Regions from separate parts of the Arthrobacter sp. P1_B4 genome, predicted to be linked through region 3. Evidence: riboswitches for the same ligand, from Rfam matches in the RefSeq annotation. Region 3 holds a riboswitch; each other region holds the start of a gene.
What was found. A riboswitch is a leader RNA that binds a small molecule or an ion and turns the genes downstream of it on or off. The one in region 3 is predicted to bind cyclic di-AMP.

Region 1 (5,251 bases), on a different contig from region 3:
GGGAGCCGCGAGGGGAAAGAATGGGCAGGTGAGTGATGCCGGCGAATTCATCGACCTCTCGCTGCAGCGCGAAGCTTCCGGGCGCCGCGCTGAGCAGCTTCAGGCGCGGCTGGAAACGGAGCCGGCGGGCAGCGGCCTCCGGTTCTACGGCACGTCCGTGGGCGCCGTGCGCGGCACGGTCCGGGATGCCGGCCGCCGCTATCCCGGGCTGTCCCGCGATGAGGTCACTTTGCTGAGTTCCGAACTGTGGGGCTCCGGGCCCGGAGGCTCCGGCCGGGGGCCTGCGCCGGTTTTCGAGCGCCGGCTGGCCGCCGTGGTCCTGCTCCAGGCCAACGTGAAGCTGCTGACCAACTCCGACCTCACCCGGCTGGAGGGCTTCATCCGGCAGGCGCGGGTGCGGGACCTTGTGGATCCGCTCGCCGTCGACGTCGTCGGACCCCTGGTGGACGGACTCGATGTTCTGGCCAGGGTGCGGGCCGACAGCGTGCTGGACCGGTGGGTGCGCGAGCCCGATGCCTGGCTGCGCCGGGCCGCGCTTCTCTCGCCGTTGCTGGCGCTGCGCGCGGGCGCGGGGGACTGGGACAGGTTCGTCCGGCACGCCAACGCGGTGCTCGGCGAACCGGGCGGCATGTTCGACGCCGACGGCACGGCTGTCCGGGATGCCGTCTCCCGGGTCCTGGCAGAGATGGCAAAGCGGAGGCCGGAGCTGCAATTCACATCCGTTGGAGAATGACGATCCGAACCTTCGCCGCCGGCTCGGCTTTGGTCCGGGCATGTAGACATTCGGACTGTCAGGCCGTCGGACCCCCCGGATCGCCCTGCTCGACGGCGCTGCCGGAATTTCCGGACTTGCCGCCAGCATTTGCCGGGACCGCGAAAGTCCTCGCCGCCCGTGACCCGGCGACTGCGCTCGCGGCTATGGTGACAAGCGCTCCCACCAGCAGGGCCGCGGCCTCGCCTGGGAGCAGGACCTGAAGCTGCGTGCCGATGCTCGCCGCAGCCACCGGTACGCCAAGCTGCGCCGCTGACAACACCCCCAGCGACAGCGGGAGTCCCAGGAAAGCCAGGTCGGCGTGCGCCAGCAGGGCCCCGGCCCCCAGCAACAGGCCGAGGGCCATCATGTCCGGGTGCCCGGCCAGGTCCTTGAGCGTCAGCGATGCACCCAGCCACACGAAGAAGAGCGGACCCAGGAAGCCGTCGCTGAGCGCGAACAGTTGCCGGGCCAGCCGCCGCGGTTCGCCGACCGCAGCCATCACCAGGCCGAAAGAAAAGCCTGCCATCATCACAGACACATTGCTCCACGTCGCGACACCGGCCAGGGTGAAGAGCACGGCCAGCTGGATCCGTAGCTCCAGGGCAAACTTGCGGCTTTCCGAGAGCCGGTGCACGCGCCGACGGATTCCTTGGCGCTCCAGCCAGCGCAAGCCGACAAAGAGCACTACCGCGCACCCGGTCACCGCGAGGACACCCAGCGCCGCCTGGACTGCGTGGGGCGGATCCACCAGGAGCGGCAACGCCACAATGCAGGCTGTGTCGGCAATTGCCACCTGCGCTGTCATAGCGACGACATCTGGCCCGCCGAGGCGCAGGGAATCGACGATTGGAAGCACCAGGGCTGCCGACGAGGACGCCAGCAGCACGACGTAGAGGGGAGCATGTCCAGTCCCGAACAGCAGTCCGATGCCGGTTCCGACCACCACCGCTGCCGCTGCGGCCACCATCGCCCGGCGGGAGCCTTTGCCGAGGGCGCCACGGATGTGCGGATCCCGCACGGGAACGTGGGTGCCTGCCACGAACATCATCAGCGCAAACCCGATATTGGCCAGCAGGGTGAACGTCGGGTCCGCGGGGTCCACCAGGGCCAGCCCTGAGCGCCCGATCGCGATGCCGGCCAGCAGCTCACCCAGCATGACAGGCAAGTGCCAGCGCGCCGGCAGGGCCAGCAGGGGGCCAGCCAGGGCGATGACGGCGATCAGCGCCAGGGACAGGAAGGTCACGGTTCGCGGCGGCCGGCCGGCGCCGGGCCTGACCGCCGTTCCACCACCGCGTAGGCCTTGCCGTCCAGGAAGGCCCAGTCGTTGACAACCATGTACCCGAGCGCGTCCACCCGGTCATTGAGGATGTGCTCGTCGAAACCCCCGTCGCGCGGTTCCGCGTCCCAGGTGCTCACGTGGACGTCCCCGCCGTCGAGGATCAGCAGCTCGGTGTTGACGTCGAAATCCTCTTGGGGCTGAGTGCTCAACTGGCAGATGGCGACACAATGGCTGTTCATTTTCGGGCCTCCGCTTCCGGTGGTGCTGATGGCATCATCCTATGTTCGGAAACGGCGCCGCCCTATGGGCAAATTGCGGCCCGGCATCATGGCTCCGTTACCTGAATGTGACTTTCGGGTGCGGTTCGCGCTACGGTTGATGAGTGCCTGTTGTCTCCGATACGGGCGCTCCCCAGCCGATTGCCTAACTCTGCCGCGGCCCGGGGGTAACTCGCATCAACGTCCGGCAGAGACGGGGAAACCACTTTTGACCTGCTGATATGCAGGTCTTGGGGTGAAGCCGCACAGTGCCCGCAACGACGGGCCCGGGAGTGYGGCCGGGTGCCTCCCATCCGAATCCGACAGCTCACCTCGCAGGCATTGGGAGAGGCTACATTTTTCATGACTTCAGTCAATACTTTTGCGCGCCATGCCGCCGTCCTCGCCGCCGCATCCGGCCTGGTCCTGACCAGCGGAATGGCGGCCAACGCCGCCACCGCCCCCGTGCAGCGTGACTCTGCTCCGGCGTCGAACGTCGACATCGCCGGACAGGTCAGTGCCCCCGTCAGTGCCGATTCAAACGTCAAGATCAGCTTCGAGCGCCCCGCAGTGGATTCTGTTGCCGCGCCGGTCATCGAACAGCCCGTCGCGCCGGCTCCGGCTCCCACTGCAGCCCCGGCGGCGGCGCCCAAGGCTCCGGCCAAGCCGGTCATCCAGGTGCAGGCCGCTCCGGCAGCAGCTCCGGCAGCAGCGCCGGCCGCGGCGCCCGCGGGCGGACGCAACGCCATCATGCTCTCGGCCGCCTACAGCCAGGTGGGCATCACCCAGGACTGCACTGCCATGGTGGAAAAGGCCCTTGGCGCCGCGGGTAAGCCCGTTGGCGACATCGGTCCCCGCGCGTTCCTTGGCCTTGGAACCGTTGTAGCGACGCCGCAGCCCGGTGACATGGTGGTCCAGTCCGGCCACGTCGGCATTTACGCCGGCAACGGCCAGGTGGTCAGTGGCGGCATGAACGGCAAGAACCAGACCATGGTCCACCCGCTGTCCTGGCTCACCGCGACCGGCGGCGTGACGTTCGTCCGCGCCTAAGCCGCACGGCCCCGACCCGGGGCCAGACAGTCCGGAAAGACCGGCGCTCGAGTTCCCTTGGGGGCAACTCGACCGCCGGTCTTTCCTGTCTCCGCATTCGGGGCTCCGGGATCCCGATGGCATAGCTTTCCCCGGCGCAGGGTCCTCAGGGATTCCCGCTGCCCATGAGCGGAAGCGTCAATTTCATGACGGTTCCCTCGCCGCCCGTCGCGGCCACCTCGACGGTGCCCCCGGCCGCGACGGCAATCTCCCGGACCAGGGCCAGGCCGATGCCAAAGCTCCGCTGTCCCTGTGAGGTGCCGGTGCCGGCCGTCCGCACGAACCGGTCAAAGATCCGGGCCTGATCGACGCCGGTGATTCCGGTCCCGGAGTCCGCCACCGTGATCACGGCGCGCTTCTGCTCGATTGAGGTCGTGATGGACACGCGGCCGCCCGGAGGCGTGTGGGCCAGCGCGTTGTCCGCCAGGGCCAGCACGGCACGCCGCAGCGCATTCTTCTCGATCCGGGCCAGCGGCCGGGCAGCGGCAGAGAATTCCAGGCGCACCTGCCGCTGCTCTGCCACCTGCTGGAGGCTGCCGGCGACGCTGGCGGCAGCGTCGGCGAGGTCGGCAGGGGGCGCGGAGCGGTCCGGGGCCTCCGCGGTTGCCGCGAGGAGCAGTTCGTTGACAATCCCTGTCAGCGTCGCGGCGTCCTCCCGGATCCGGGCCAGGTCGTGGCTTTGCCTGGAGCCGGGCACAGTGTTGCGCTGGGCCAGCTGGATCCTGGTGTCCAGGATGGTCAATGGCGTGCGCAATTCGTGGCTGGCGTCCTGGACGAAACGCCGCTCCCTTGCCAGGGCATCACTGAGGGGACGAATCGCGCTGCGCGCGCTGAGCCACCCGACGATGCCGGCCAGCAGGATTCCCGCTACCCCGGCGATGATCATGGCTTCGAGGACATCCTTGGAATCCAGGTAGGTGTAGGCCGTCCCGGCCGTCGCCGAGCCCGGCACTTCAGGATGGGCCAGTTGGTTCGTGAGGTACAGTGCCGTGGCGGCGAGCAGCCCGAGAACCATGACCGCGCACGCAGCACTGATCCGCACCGCGACCTTGAGGGAAGCCTTGCGCAGGATGGAGTGGTCCGGATTTCCGCCGGCCGGCAAGCCGTCACTCATGGGCTTCGCCGATCTGGTATCCGAGGCCGTGCACCGTGCGGATCACGGCTTTGGAGATCTTCCGGCGCAGGTGATGAACATAGGTATCGATCACGCCGGGCTGTTCCGAGGCGTGGAAGCACGCCGCGAGGAGCTCATCCCGGGTGAAGACGCGGTCCGGTTCCGCGGCAAGGGCTGCCAGCAGCTGGCCTTCCTTTGCGGTCAGTGACACCGTTTGCCCGTAGACAGAACGGACGGAGCGCTGCGTTGGATCCAGTTCCCAGTCCCCGATCGCCACCGGTGTCGGGGCCGGGGGAGTGAAAGTCCGCGTCAGTGCGCGCAGGCGTGCTGCCAGTTCGCCGGCGTCGAACGGCTTGGTCACGTAATCGTTGGCGCCGGCGTCCAGGCCCCTGACTTTTTCGTCGGCATCGCCCAGCGCGGTCAGGATCAGGATGGGCGTGGCAATGCCTTTCGACCGCAAAGCCGTGATGAGGGCGATGCCGTCCATGGCGGGCAGCCCGCGGTCCACCACCATGACGTCCCAGCTCCCGGTCAGCCCGTGGTGGAGGCCGTCGCGGCCGTTGGTGACCAACTGGATCCGGTAGTCCGGGTCCAGGAGCTCGGCGATGAGCGGTCCCAGGACGGCGTCGTCCTCGACGAGCAGCAGGGACGGAAGGTCAGTGGAGGTCATGTCAGCTATTCTTCCGCGGCCATTTCCTCAGTCCGCAGTCCGGCCCCAGGTTCTTCTGCCGTGTCGCCGGCGGCTTTGTCTGCGGCTG
Region 2 (5,251 bases), on a different contig from region 3:
CGGCCGCACCGGTGGCTGCCGTTGCGCTTGAGGTGAGGGCATAGACGCCGGCCCCGGCGCCGACGGCCAGGACTGCGGCGGCGCCGGCGACGGCGAGCCCCCGCTTGAGGGTCCAGGGCTTCGCCGCCGAGGCCGTCTTGGCGGAAGTTCCCGGCGCGCCCCAGCCTGTGGCTGCGGCGGGGACAGGTTCCTGCCGGGGCATGCCCCAGGCAGGTTCCGATGCCGGAACCTTCCAAACCGGAAGCGCGCCCCAGCCCCCGGCAGCGCCTGCTTCCGGCCGCCCGGCCTCGGCGTGCCCGCCGCCGGTGCGTCCGGCGTCAGCCTGTCCGGCGTCAGCGTGTCCGGCATCGGCGTGCCCGGTTTGGACTGTTCCGCCGTCGGTGTGTCCGGCGCCGGACTGCCAGGCAGTACGGGGTGTGGTTACGGGCGCGGGCGCCGCTGGCGCGCCGGTGGTGGGCGTGGGGGCGGGTACAGGGGCTGACTCGGGGGCTGCTCCGGAACCGGCTCCGGGATGCTGACCGCTCATGGTATTTCTCCTTTAGGGTGCGGATCGGTGTTCACCCCAGCGTGGTGAGCGATCCTGTGCTTGGGCTGTGCGGGCCGACAGCCCGGCCTGTGACGTTGCCGGACGGGAAGGGCGGATTGAACATGGCCGTTGCGGCCCGTACGGTCCCGCAACGGCATCCAGCTCGCTAGGCTGGGATTCACAGGTGCCGCACAGGGTCCCCAAAGCCCCGCCTAACCGGCAGATCGGAGAGTTGTGCCCATGGCCACTTCGCACTCCATGACCAACAACCTTCCCCAGCTCACGCATCCGGACGGCTCCCCCATCCGCGCCCTCGTGGTGGATGACGAGCCCAGCCTCTCCGAGCTCATGAGCATGGGGCTGCGGATGGCCGGCTGGTCCGTGGCCGTGGCCGAGGACGGGCCCGGAGCCGTCCGGCTCGCCAAGGAGTTCCGCCCCGACGTGCTGGTGCTGGACGTGATGTTGCCCGGGTTCGACGGCGTCGAACTGCTGAACAGGATCCGCGCGTTCGCGCCTGAGGTGCCGGCGCTGTTCCTCACCGCCAAGGATGCCGTTCAGGACCGCATCACCGGACTGGCGGCCGGCGGCGATGACTACGTCACCAAGCCGTTCAGCATGGAAGAGGTGCTGCTGCGCCTGCACCGGCTGGTCCAGCGCTCCGGAGTGGCCGCCATGGACACCGCCGAACTCGTGGTGGGAGACCTCGTGCTCAACGTCGACACCCGCGAAGTCACCCGGGCCGGTGAGGAAATGCACCTGACCGCCACGCAGTTCGAGCTGCTGCGCTACCTCATGGAAAACCCGAAACGGGTCATCAGCAAGGCCCAGATCCTGGACCGTGTCTGGGACTACGACTTCGGCGGCCAGGCGAACATCGTGGAACTGTACATTTCCTACCTCCGCAAGAAGGTCGACGCCAACCACGCTCCCATGATCCACACGGTGCGCGGAGCCGGGTACGTCCTGAAACCGGCGGACTGATCCGTGCCCTCACTTTCCGGCATGACCCGCGTCCCCGGACACGACTGGCGCAACCCGTCGACGTGGCATTTGCGCACCCGGCTGGTCCTGGTCGCCATGGCGCTGCTCGTGGCCATCTGCGGCGCTGTGGGCTTGTTCAGCTACGCCTCCATGGACCTCTTCCTCACCCGGCAGCTCGACACCCAGCTGGACCAGGCCTCCCACCGTTCGAGCGAGTTCGGCCGGCCCTCCTCGGACGATTCGGGCAGGCGCCCCGACCCCCTCGAAGCCCGGGGACAGGGCGTCGGGACGCTTAACGCACGGATAGTCGACGGCGAAGTCAGCAGGGCCGGATTCCTGGCCGGGGACGGCGCGGTCAAGAGCCTCTCCCCCTCCGACAACAAGGTTCTCCTGGCCCTGACCCCGAGCGGCGTGTCCGTGGACCGCAGCCTTTCGGCCGGCGCCTACCGGCTCACGGCCGCGCGTACACCGTACGGCGACGTGATTGTGACCGGACTCCCGCTGGCTGAAAAACAAAACACCTTGGCCTCCCTGGTCTGGACCATGGTGGTGGTGTCCGCAGGCGGGCTCGTGCTGATCGGGCTCGCCGGCACGGCCCTGATCCGGCGGACCATGAAGCCGCTGGAACAGCTCTCCGAGGTCGCCACCAACGTCTCCCGTCTCCCGCTGGACGCCGGCGAGGTGGCGCTCGGGGTCCGCGTCCCGACGTCGGCTGCCCATCCCGGAACGGAAGTGGGCAGCGTGGGCTACGCGCTGAACAAGATGCTGGACAACGTCTCCAACGCTCTCGAGGCGCGGCAGGAGAGTGAGATGAAGGTCCGGCAGTTCGTCGCCGACGCCTCACACGAGCTCCGCACCCCGCTGACGGCCATCCGCGGCTACACGGAGCTGATGCGGATGACCGAGCATTTCACCCCCGACGGCGAGAGGTCCCTCGCCCGTGTGCAAAGCCAGTCCGAGCGGATGACCACGCTCGTGGAGGACCTGCTGCTGCTGGCGCGCCTGGACGAGGGGCAGCCGCTCAAAATCTCCGACGTCGACCTCACCCAGCTGGCCATCGAGACGGTCAGCGATGAGAAAGTCATGGCCCCGGACCGCATCTGGCAACTGGAACTTCCGGACGAGCCCGTGGTGGTACGCGGTGATGCGACCCAGCTTCACCAGGTCCTCGCCAACCTGCTGTCCAATGCGCGCAAGCACACGGAACCCGGGACCAAGGTGGTCACGGGCGTTATGCGCTCGGCTGACGGCAGTGCCGTGGTCACCGTGACAGACAACGGCAGCGGCATCGCCCCGGAATTTATCGGCCGGGTCTTCGCCCGTTTCGCCCGGGCCGACGCCTCGCGCACCAATCCGGCGTCGAACCCCGCAGCCGTCCCCGCCGATTCTGCCGTCGCGACGGCGAGGGTCGGGTCCGGGGCTCCCGCACGCTCGTCCTCCGGCGCCGTTTCCGGCAGCCGCGGAGGTCACGGCACGGCGACCGCCGCGCCGACGTCCGAGGGCACCAGCGGGTTGGGCCTGTCCATTGTCCAGTCGATCGTGGAGGCCCACGGAGGAACAGTCGAGGTCACGTCCCGGCCGGGCCGCACGGAGTTCGCCGTGCGGCTGCCCCCCGCGCCGCCGCCGGCTTAACCGGAACGGCCGCCGTCGGCGCAAACGGCCCGGACCGGCCGGCCCGTGAACCCGGCGCAACCCGACACCCCGGCACTGTGACTCCTGTTACCAAAATGTGACTTAAGCGGCCAGGTCCTGTAGCGTCGTTAGCGTGCGCCGCCATCGGTGCCGCATATCCGGACGGACGCCAAACTCTGCCGCTTCCCGGATTCCGCTGGACCAGGCAGAGGCGGGGGACCCAGAGTTCCCGGGCATTCTGCTTTCATGCGCCCTCGGGGTGAAGCCGACACGTGATGTTCCGTGCGGCCGGATGACCTCATCCGAACCCGACAGCTAACTCCGCCGGCGTTGAGAGGCCACCATGACTGAATTCCAGGTACAAACACGCCCTGACGGCGGTTCGCATTCCCGCTCAGTTGGCGCAGCCAAGTCGCGCCACCGCGCCGAACCGGTCAAGCAGGCATCCGCCCTGTCGCGGTTCGCCGCCGGGCTCGGTGTAACCGGCCGCCGTGCCGCCGTCGTCACCGCCGCGTGCGCACTGCTGCTGGGTGGCGGCGCCGCCAGCCAGGCGGCAGAGCCGGGCGCCCACACGGCGAATGTTGCGAGCCAGGCGGCCACGATCGCCGACCCGCTGGCCAAGCTCAACTTCGAGCGGGTCCAGGTGGCTGGGCCGGGCGCTCCAGCGGAAAAGAACGTGGCTCCCCAGATCTCGGAGGTTAAGGCAGCCGAAGCGCTGATCCCTGCCCCAGCTGCTGCCGCGCCGGCAGCAGCGGCAGCCCCCGCACCTGCTCCGGTTCCCGCGGCAGCCCCCGCTCCCGCTCCGGTTCCCGCGGCAGCTCCCGCTCCCGCTCCGGCACCGGCAGCCGCTCCGGCCCCCGCACCGGCACCCGCACCGGTCGCAATCGACGACCCCGCCGGCGCGCAGGCCTACGCCGCGTCCCAGCTGGGAAGCTATGGCTGGGCACCCGGCCAGATGCAGTGCCTGCACAAGCTGTGGACCAAGGAATCCGACTGGAAGACCACCGCCACGAACGCCAGCAGCGGCGCCTACGGCGTGGTCCAGTCCCTGCCCGCCTCGAAGATGGCGAGCGCCGGCGCCGATTACATGACCAACTACCGGACCCAGATCAACTGGGGTCTGAACTACGTCAAGTCGCGCTACGGCTCCCCCTGCGGCGCCCTGAACTTCCACTACGCACACAACTGGTACTAAACCGGCCCTAACCAGCCCGGACAGGAGGCCACGGATCCACGTGGATCCGGGGCCTCCTGTGTGTGACTGCTAGCCGAGAATGGCGGTTTTTTCACAGCTCGGTTTGGCGGCCTCCACATGGCTAAGTGGACCTACGCCAACTCCAGCACGCACCTGAATCATCCTCGGCGCGCCAGTCTGGGCCGCACATCATTGACCTCGTCCTCTGCAGGGAGTGCCGTGTAGACGGCATTCCCTGCAGAAATTTGCCGCTTGACCTGCTCAAGCTCATCCTTGAGGAGGTCAACGGTGGCACGGTATTTCTCGAAGTCCGCTGTTCGGCGCCTGGCCACGGCGAAACTGATGCCGGCGGCGAGAACGGCAAGCGGGAACGACACCAGCAGGGCCCAGCCGGATGCGGCAAGGAAGTCCAGCGCTACGGGAAGTGCCTGCTTGAATGCCAGGAACTCGTTCACCCCACCAACCACTCCGTTCAGAGCGGAGTCCAGTGGGCCCAGAAACTGCCCCACGACTGGCGTCCCGGAAAACGACGGAGCGCTCAGCGGCGGTTCTCCCCCTGCAGACCAGCGCGAATCACCGAAATGGTTCAGGACGTAGATCCCGGCACCCGCGTTGAGGGCCGCGAAGAGCAGGACGGAACCAAGGGCAGTCCAATAAAGCCTGCGCGGACGCCAGACGCCGGCCACAAGCGCGAAGACGGTGGCCGCAACCCACGAAAAGATGCGGAGCTCGTCGCGGCCCATGCCGCCCAATAGATCCAAGGAATTCCCCGCCCCTTACAGTTGGAATCAATGCTCGTTTCGGTCCCAAGAGCCTATCCCAGCCGCCCCCCGGGTATGCCGCGGCAGATACTGGCGCGCTCCCTTTGTGCGTAGCCGGGCCCGACCCGCCCGGCTGCCCCGACTTCCACAGCCCCC
Region 3 (5,251 bases):
CGGCTGGGTGGCAAACACCGCCGGCCCCCGCTGGTCCATGGCGGTCGCGGCGGGCGCCGGCCTGCTGGCGGCCCTGATCGGGCTGGTGTGGATCATCCGCGCGAAGCACCTGCGGCTCCACTTCAACCGCCGCGCCCACGGGCTGCGGTACTTCCGCGTCGAAAGCCGGACCGGCGCGGCCGGTGCCGGCAGGGACCCGCGGCCGTAGGCATAGCAGGGCGGACGGACCTGAAACGACGACGGCGCCGTCACGGCCTAGGTCCTCAGGGGCCGTGACGACGCCGGACGCAGGGCTACTTCTTCAGTTCCGCCACGACGAAATCGATGCACTCGAGCAGTGCCGAGACATCGTCGGGCTCGATCGCCACGAAGGTGGCGATGCGCAGCTGGTTGCGGCCCAGCTTGCGGTACGGCTCGGTGTCGACGACGCCGTTGGCGCGGAGCACCTTGGCGATGGCCGCGGCGTCGATCGAGTCATCGAAGTCGATCGTGGCGATCACGTTCGAGCGGTCCTCGGCCTTGGCCACGAACGGCGTGGCGTATTCGGACGCTTCGGCCCAGCCGTAGATGCGGCCGGCAGAATCCGCGGTCCGGCCGGCGGCGAAGTCCAGGCCGCCGTTGGCGTTGAGCCACTGCACCTGGGCGTCCAGGGTCACCAGGGTGGCCAGCGCGGGGGTGTTGTAGGTCTGGTTCAGCCTGGAATTGTCGATCGCCGTCTGGAGGTCAAGGAAGTCGGGAATCCAGCGGTTGCCGGCCTTGATCCGTGCCGCCCGTTCCAGCGCGGCCGGGGAGAACAGGCCCAGCCACAGGCCGCCGTCGGACGCGAAGTTCTTCTGCGGCGCGAAGTAGTACACGTCCGACTCCGCCACGTCCACGTCCAGCCCGCCCGCGGCCGAGGTCGCGTCCACGAGCACCAACGACCGCTCGTCGGCGCCGGCCACCCGCTGGACGGGGGCGGCAACGCCGGTTGAGGTCTCGTTCTGCGGCCACGCATAGACGTCGACGCCGGCCTCCGCCCGGGCGGTGGGGCGGGTGCCGGGTTCGGCCTTGATGATGGAGGACTCGGCAAGGAACGGCGCCTTGTTGGTGGCGGAAGCGAACTTCGAGCCGAACTCGCCGAAGGACAGGTGCTGCGCCTTGTTCTCCACGAGCCCGAAGCTGGCAATGTCCCAGAACGCGGTAGATCCGCCGACGCCCAGCACCACTTCATAGCCTTCCGGTGCCCGGAAGAATTCGCTGAGGCCGCTGCGCACCGAGCCGACCAGGTTCTTCACGGGCGCCTGGCGGTGGGAGGTCCCCAGCAGCTTCGACGATGCCGCGGCCAGGGCGTCCATCTGTTCCGGCCGGACTTTGGACGGGCCGGCGCCGAACCGTCCGTCCTTGGGCAGGAGGTTGGCGGGGATCGTGATGCTGGTGTCGCTCACAGTGGCTCCAATTTTCGGCTGGTTCGTAGCGTGGCTGGGAGGTGGCGGGCAGGGATGGCTACCACGGACACCCCTCTTCATTCTGCCTGTCTTATTTTGCCTGACAGCTCCCGGCGATACAGAAAAAGGCCTGTCATAGTCCGGTCATTGAGACGCCGGGGACGGCCGGCCGGCTGGGGCTGGGACAATAGCTTCAGGTCGATCGAAAGATTATCCGGAGTAATTCAAAATAGGCTAGGCTGGCATGCGAACGTACGGCGGTTCCCGCCTGGGCGCATCCTGCATGCATCCCGCACGCGGTACGGTGGGAATGACGCTAGGACTGCGCTCGAGGAGCTGAGCTGAATGACGGATCTGATCGATACTACGGAGATGTATCTTCGGACCATTCTGGAACTTGAAGAAGAAAACATCGTTGCCCTCCGCGCCCGCATCGCCGAACGGCTCCGCCACTCCGGCCCCACTGTGTCCCAGACGATCGGCCGGATGGAGCGCGACGGGCTGGTGGTTGTTTCCGGCGACAGGCACCTTGAACTGACGGAAATCGGACGGAAACGTGCAATCGGTGTCATGCGCAAGCATCGTCTGGCCGAACGCCTCCTCGCGGACGTGATCGGGCTCGACTGGGCCTACGTCCACGAGGAAGCGTGCCGCTGGGAACATGTCATGAGCGAACGCGTCGAGCGAAGAATCTTCGAGATGCTCAACCACCCGACAGTCTCGCCTTACGGAAACCCTATTCCGGGGCTTGCGGATCTTGGCGGCGTGCCCAACGGCGCCCCCGTGGACAGGCCCGTGAACCTGCTGGAGGCCATGGCCGGCTACGGGGTAACTTCCCGGGTTACGGTCAATCGGCTCGCGGAGCCGATCCAGGTGGAGCCGGAGCTTCTGGCCCAGCTCGACGAGGGCGGAATCAGGCCTGGCGCGCTGGTCTCGCTGGAGCGGGTGGGGGAGTACATCTCGGTCCGCGTCCCCGATATCGAAGGTGCCCTGGAGCTGCCGCCCGAGGTTGCCGCGCACGTCTTTGTAACAGTCGCCTGACCAGCCACCACGCGCCGGTCATGGGACCACCCACGAGTTGTCCACAATTGCGGTTACGGATTTATTACCGGGCGGCTTAATCGCCTATAGTTAGTGCCCAGTACCGATACCAAAGCGTTACCTGATCCGAAGCCGAGCCCTGCCAGCGGATCAGTCGCAGAACTACCTCCTGGCAGGGGCGGGGGAACCACTTTCGGCTGCTACTTCGGCAGCCTTGGGGTGAAGTCCGTCAGCGGCAAGCAGCTTCCACCGAAGGATCCCCTAGGGATGCCTCTGTGCGTGGCTGCCTGCAACGGCGGACCGGGTCTTTGATCTCTCTGACCCGAATCCGACAGCTAACTTCGCAGGCCATCCAGAGAGGAACCCTTCTTGACCACCCAGACCGCCAGGGGCCGTCGCCGCGCGACCGGTCCCGCTCCGGAGCCGCGTCCCGTCGTCGCACACACGGCCGAACGCCCGCGGGACGTGCACCGCGATGAACGCCGTCGCCGTCGCAGTCCGTTCCGCCAGGTCACGGACTTTGCCGCGGCAAGCGGAGTCGGGCAGAAGGCCGGGATCGCACTGGCCGCAACTGGTCTGGTTCTTACCGTGACGGTCCCCGTCACGAGCCCGGTGATGGCTTCGAATCCGGGCGGATCCGGCGCGCTCTCCGCCGCCGTGCAGCCGGATGTCACCGCTGCCGCCGCCGCCAAGGTCGACTTCAACCGCACGGCCGTCACCACGAAGGGCGATCCGGACGGGAAACTCAAGCAGCTGCTGAGCGCCCAGTCTGTGGGCACGATCACCCGCGCGGCATCGGCCGGCACCCTGGGTGCGCCGCTCGACCAGCTGGTCACGGCCTCGCCCTTCGGCTACCGTGTCAGCCCCATTACCGGGGGCGCGGGGGAGTTCCACCGCGGCCAGGATTTCGCCGCCCAGTGCGGCACGGCGGTCCACGCGGCCGCCAGCGGCACCGTGACCTTCAACGGCTGGCATCCCTTCGGCGGGGGGAACCGCGTGGTCATCGATCACGGCAACGGCCTGGAGACCACGTACAACCACCTGTCCTCGGCTTCGGTCAAGGTCGGCCAGAAGGTTTTCCGCGGTGACGTCGTCGCCATGAGCGGAACCACCGGCGCCTCCACGGGCTGCCACCTCCACTTTGAAGTGATGGTCAACGGCGATGTCGTTGACCCGCTCGGCTGGCTCTAAAAAGACGATGGGCTGCTCTCAACTTCCTGTGACACGCCGTGATCTGAATGTGACATTGGATCAGGACTGCTGTAGGGTTTGAAGCACGCCAACTTTTCCGAAGTTGGCGCTCTTGAGTGGATTGCCTAGCTCTGCCACCGCTCAAGGTCCGTTCGCATTACATCGTCTGGCAGGGGCGGGGGAACCAATTTTGGCCTTCGAAAGAAGGCCTTGGGGTTAAGTCGCAAAGCTTCCCAGGAAGCAGCGCGGCCGGGTGACTCCCATCCGAATCCGACAGCTCACCTCGTAGGCATTGGGAGAGGCTACTTTCGTGTCTTCACGCCACAATTCTGCGCGCATGCGCACCGGCGAGGCTCTGTCGAGCCCGCTGGAATCCACATCACGTGCCGCCCTTGCCGGCGCCCGGATTGGATCACGTTCCGCAGGCTCAATCGCTACCGAGCCCGGACAGCATGCAGTTTCCGCTTTTGGCGCGTCTTCGCAGTACACCCTTCGCTAAGTAACCCATTTCGGGGCGATCCGGCGTACCCCCAAGATGCCGGAGCGTCCTCAGTCCGTGCCCGAAAGCGCGCGGTCCAAGGATCACGAAAGAGAGAACTTAATGACTACTCGTGCAAACGTTGCACGGCACCGCGCCGAGGTCACCAAGACCAACTCGCTGGCTGTAATTGCTAAGGCTGTCGGCGACAACGCCGGCGGCATGGGCCGTCAGGCCGCGGTCATCGCCGCAGCTTCCGGTCTGGTCCTGACCAGCGGAATCGCAGCCAACGCTGCTGAAACCAATGTTCAGCGCGAATCCACCTCCGCTTCGGCCCTGGAAGTCCAGTCCGCAGCTCCGGCCACCATCTCGGCCGCTTCCACCATCGCGATCTCCTACGAGAAGCCCGCCGTGACCACCACGCCGGCTCCCGTCGTCGAGGCTCCCAAGCCCGTCGTGAAGGTCCAGGACGCCACGGCCACGGCTACAGCCACCCGCGCCGGCGGCACCGAGCTTGGCGTCAGCGGCGGCGTCGCTGCCCAGGCCCCCGCGGGCATCGGAAGCGGCGCAGGCGCGACCATCGCCGCTGCTGCCTACGCACAGATCGGCGTGGCGCAGGACTGCACCGCCCTCGCCACCAACGCCCTGGCCGCGGCCGGCATCCACTACCACGGCTGGCCGGCAGGTTACCTGTCCCTGGGCCGCACCGTGAGCGCCGCCGAGGCACGCCCGGGCGACCTCGCCTACTACCAGAACGGCGGCGTGGGCATGGCTCACATCGCGGTCTACGTAGGCAACGGCATGGCAGTGCACGGCGGCTGGAACGGCGGCACCACCGCGCTGTACAGCGTCAACGTCGGCTCCGGCCCGGTCTTCATCCGCGTCGGCGCCTAAGCACGAACCCCAGCATTCCGAAAGACCCCCGCCTCCAGGCGGGGGTCTTTCGCGTTGCCGCGCAGTGAACTTTCCGCGCTGAGGACCGCGCCGGTGAAAAAATATTCGGTGATCCGGCACTTGAGTGTTTACTCTTGTGTTGTCGATCCATAGCCCGACCATGCAGAGGGCAGCCGGCCCTCGTGCCGCTGGCGGGTGCGGCCGTGAAGAGGTATGCGGATGC

Region 1: another riboswitch for cyclic di-AMP. It lies ahead of AC1D1W_RS08880 (hypothetical protein); the one in region 3 lies ahead of AC1D1W_RS11230 (M23 family metallopeptidase).
Region 2: another riboswitch for cyclic di-AMP. It lies ahead of AC1D1W_RS10220 (aggregation-promoting factor C-terminal-like domain-containing protein); the one in region 3 lies ahead of AC1D1W_RS11230 (M23 family metallopeptidase).

The regions. Positions count from the first base shown of each region.
Region 1 covers NZ_JBFTZW010000016.1:19,676-24,926, forward strand. The annotation lists gene AC1D1W_RS08865 (DNA alkylation repair protein) at 29-733, shown strand; gene AC1D1W_RS08870 (cation:proton antiporter) at 792-1,997, opposite strand; gene AC1D1W_RS08875 (hypothetical protein) at 1,994-2,242, opposite strand; cyclic di-AMP (ydaO/yuaA leader) riboswitch at 2,444-2,646, shown strand; gene AC1D1W_RS08880 (hypothetical protein) at 2,654-3,340, shown strand; gene AC1D1W_RS08885 (sensor histidine kinase) at 3,486-4,493, opposite strand; gene AC1D1W_RS08890 (response regulator transcription factor) at 4,486-5,163, opposite strand; gene AC1D1W_RS08895 (DedA family protein) at 5,169-5,251, opposite strand, start outside.
Region 2 covers NZ_JBFTZW010000021.1:36,579-41,829, forward strand. The annotation lists gene AC1D1W_RS10205 (hypothetical protein) at 1-526, opposite strand, end outside; gene AC1D1W_RS10210 (response regulator transcription factor) at 767-1,507, shown strand; gene AC1D1W_RS10215 (sensor histidine kinase) at 1,529-3,139, shown strand; cyclic di-AMP (ydaO/yuaA leader) riboswitch at 3,324-3,483, shown strand; gene AC1D1W_RS10220 (aggregation-promoting factor C-terminal-like domain-containing protein) at 3,483-4,334, shown strand; gene AC1D1W_RS10225 (hypothetical protein) at 4,493-5,095, opposite strand.
Region 3 covers NZ_JBFTZW010000027.1:11,513-16,763, reverse strand. The annotation lists gene AC1D1W_RS11245 (MFS transporter) at 1-208, shown strand, start outside; gene serC (phosphoserine transaminase) at 294-1,424, opposite strand; gene AC1D1W_RS11235 (iron-dependent transcriptional repressor DtxR) at 1,770-2,465, shown strand; cyclic di-AMP (ydaO/yuaA leader) riboswitch at 2,616-2,830, shown strand; gene AC1D1W_RS11230 (M23 family metallopeptidase) at 2,835-3,656, shown strand; cyclic di-AMP (ydaO/yuaA leader) riboswitch at 3,793-3,962, shown strand; gene AC1D1W_RS11225 (NlpC/P60 family protein) at 4,258-5,028, shown strand; gene AC1D1W_RS11220 (HNH endonuclease) at 5,248-5,251, shown strand, end outside.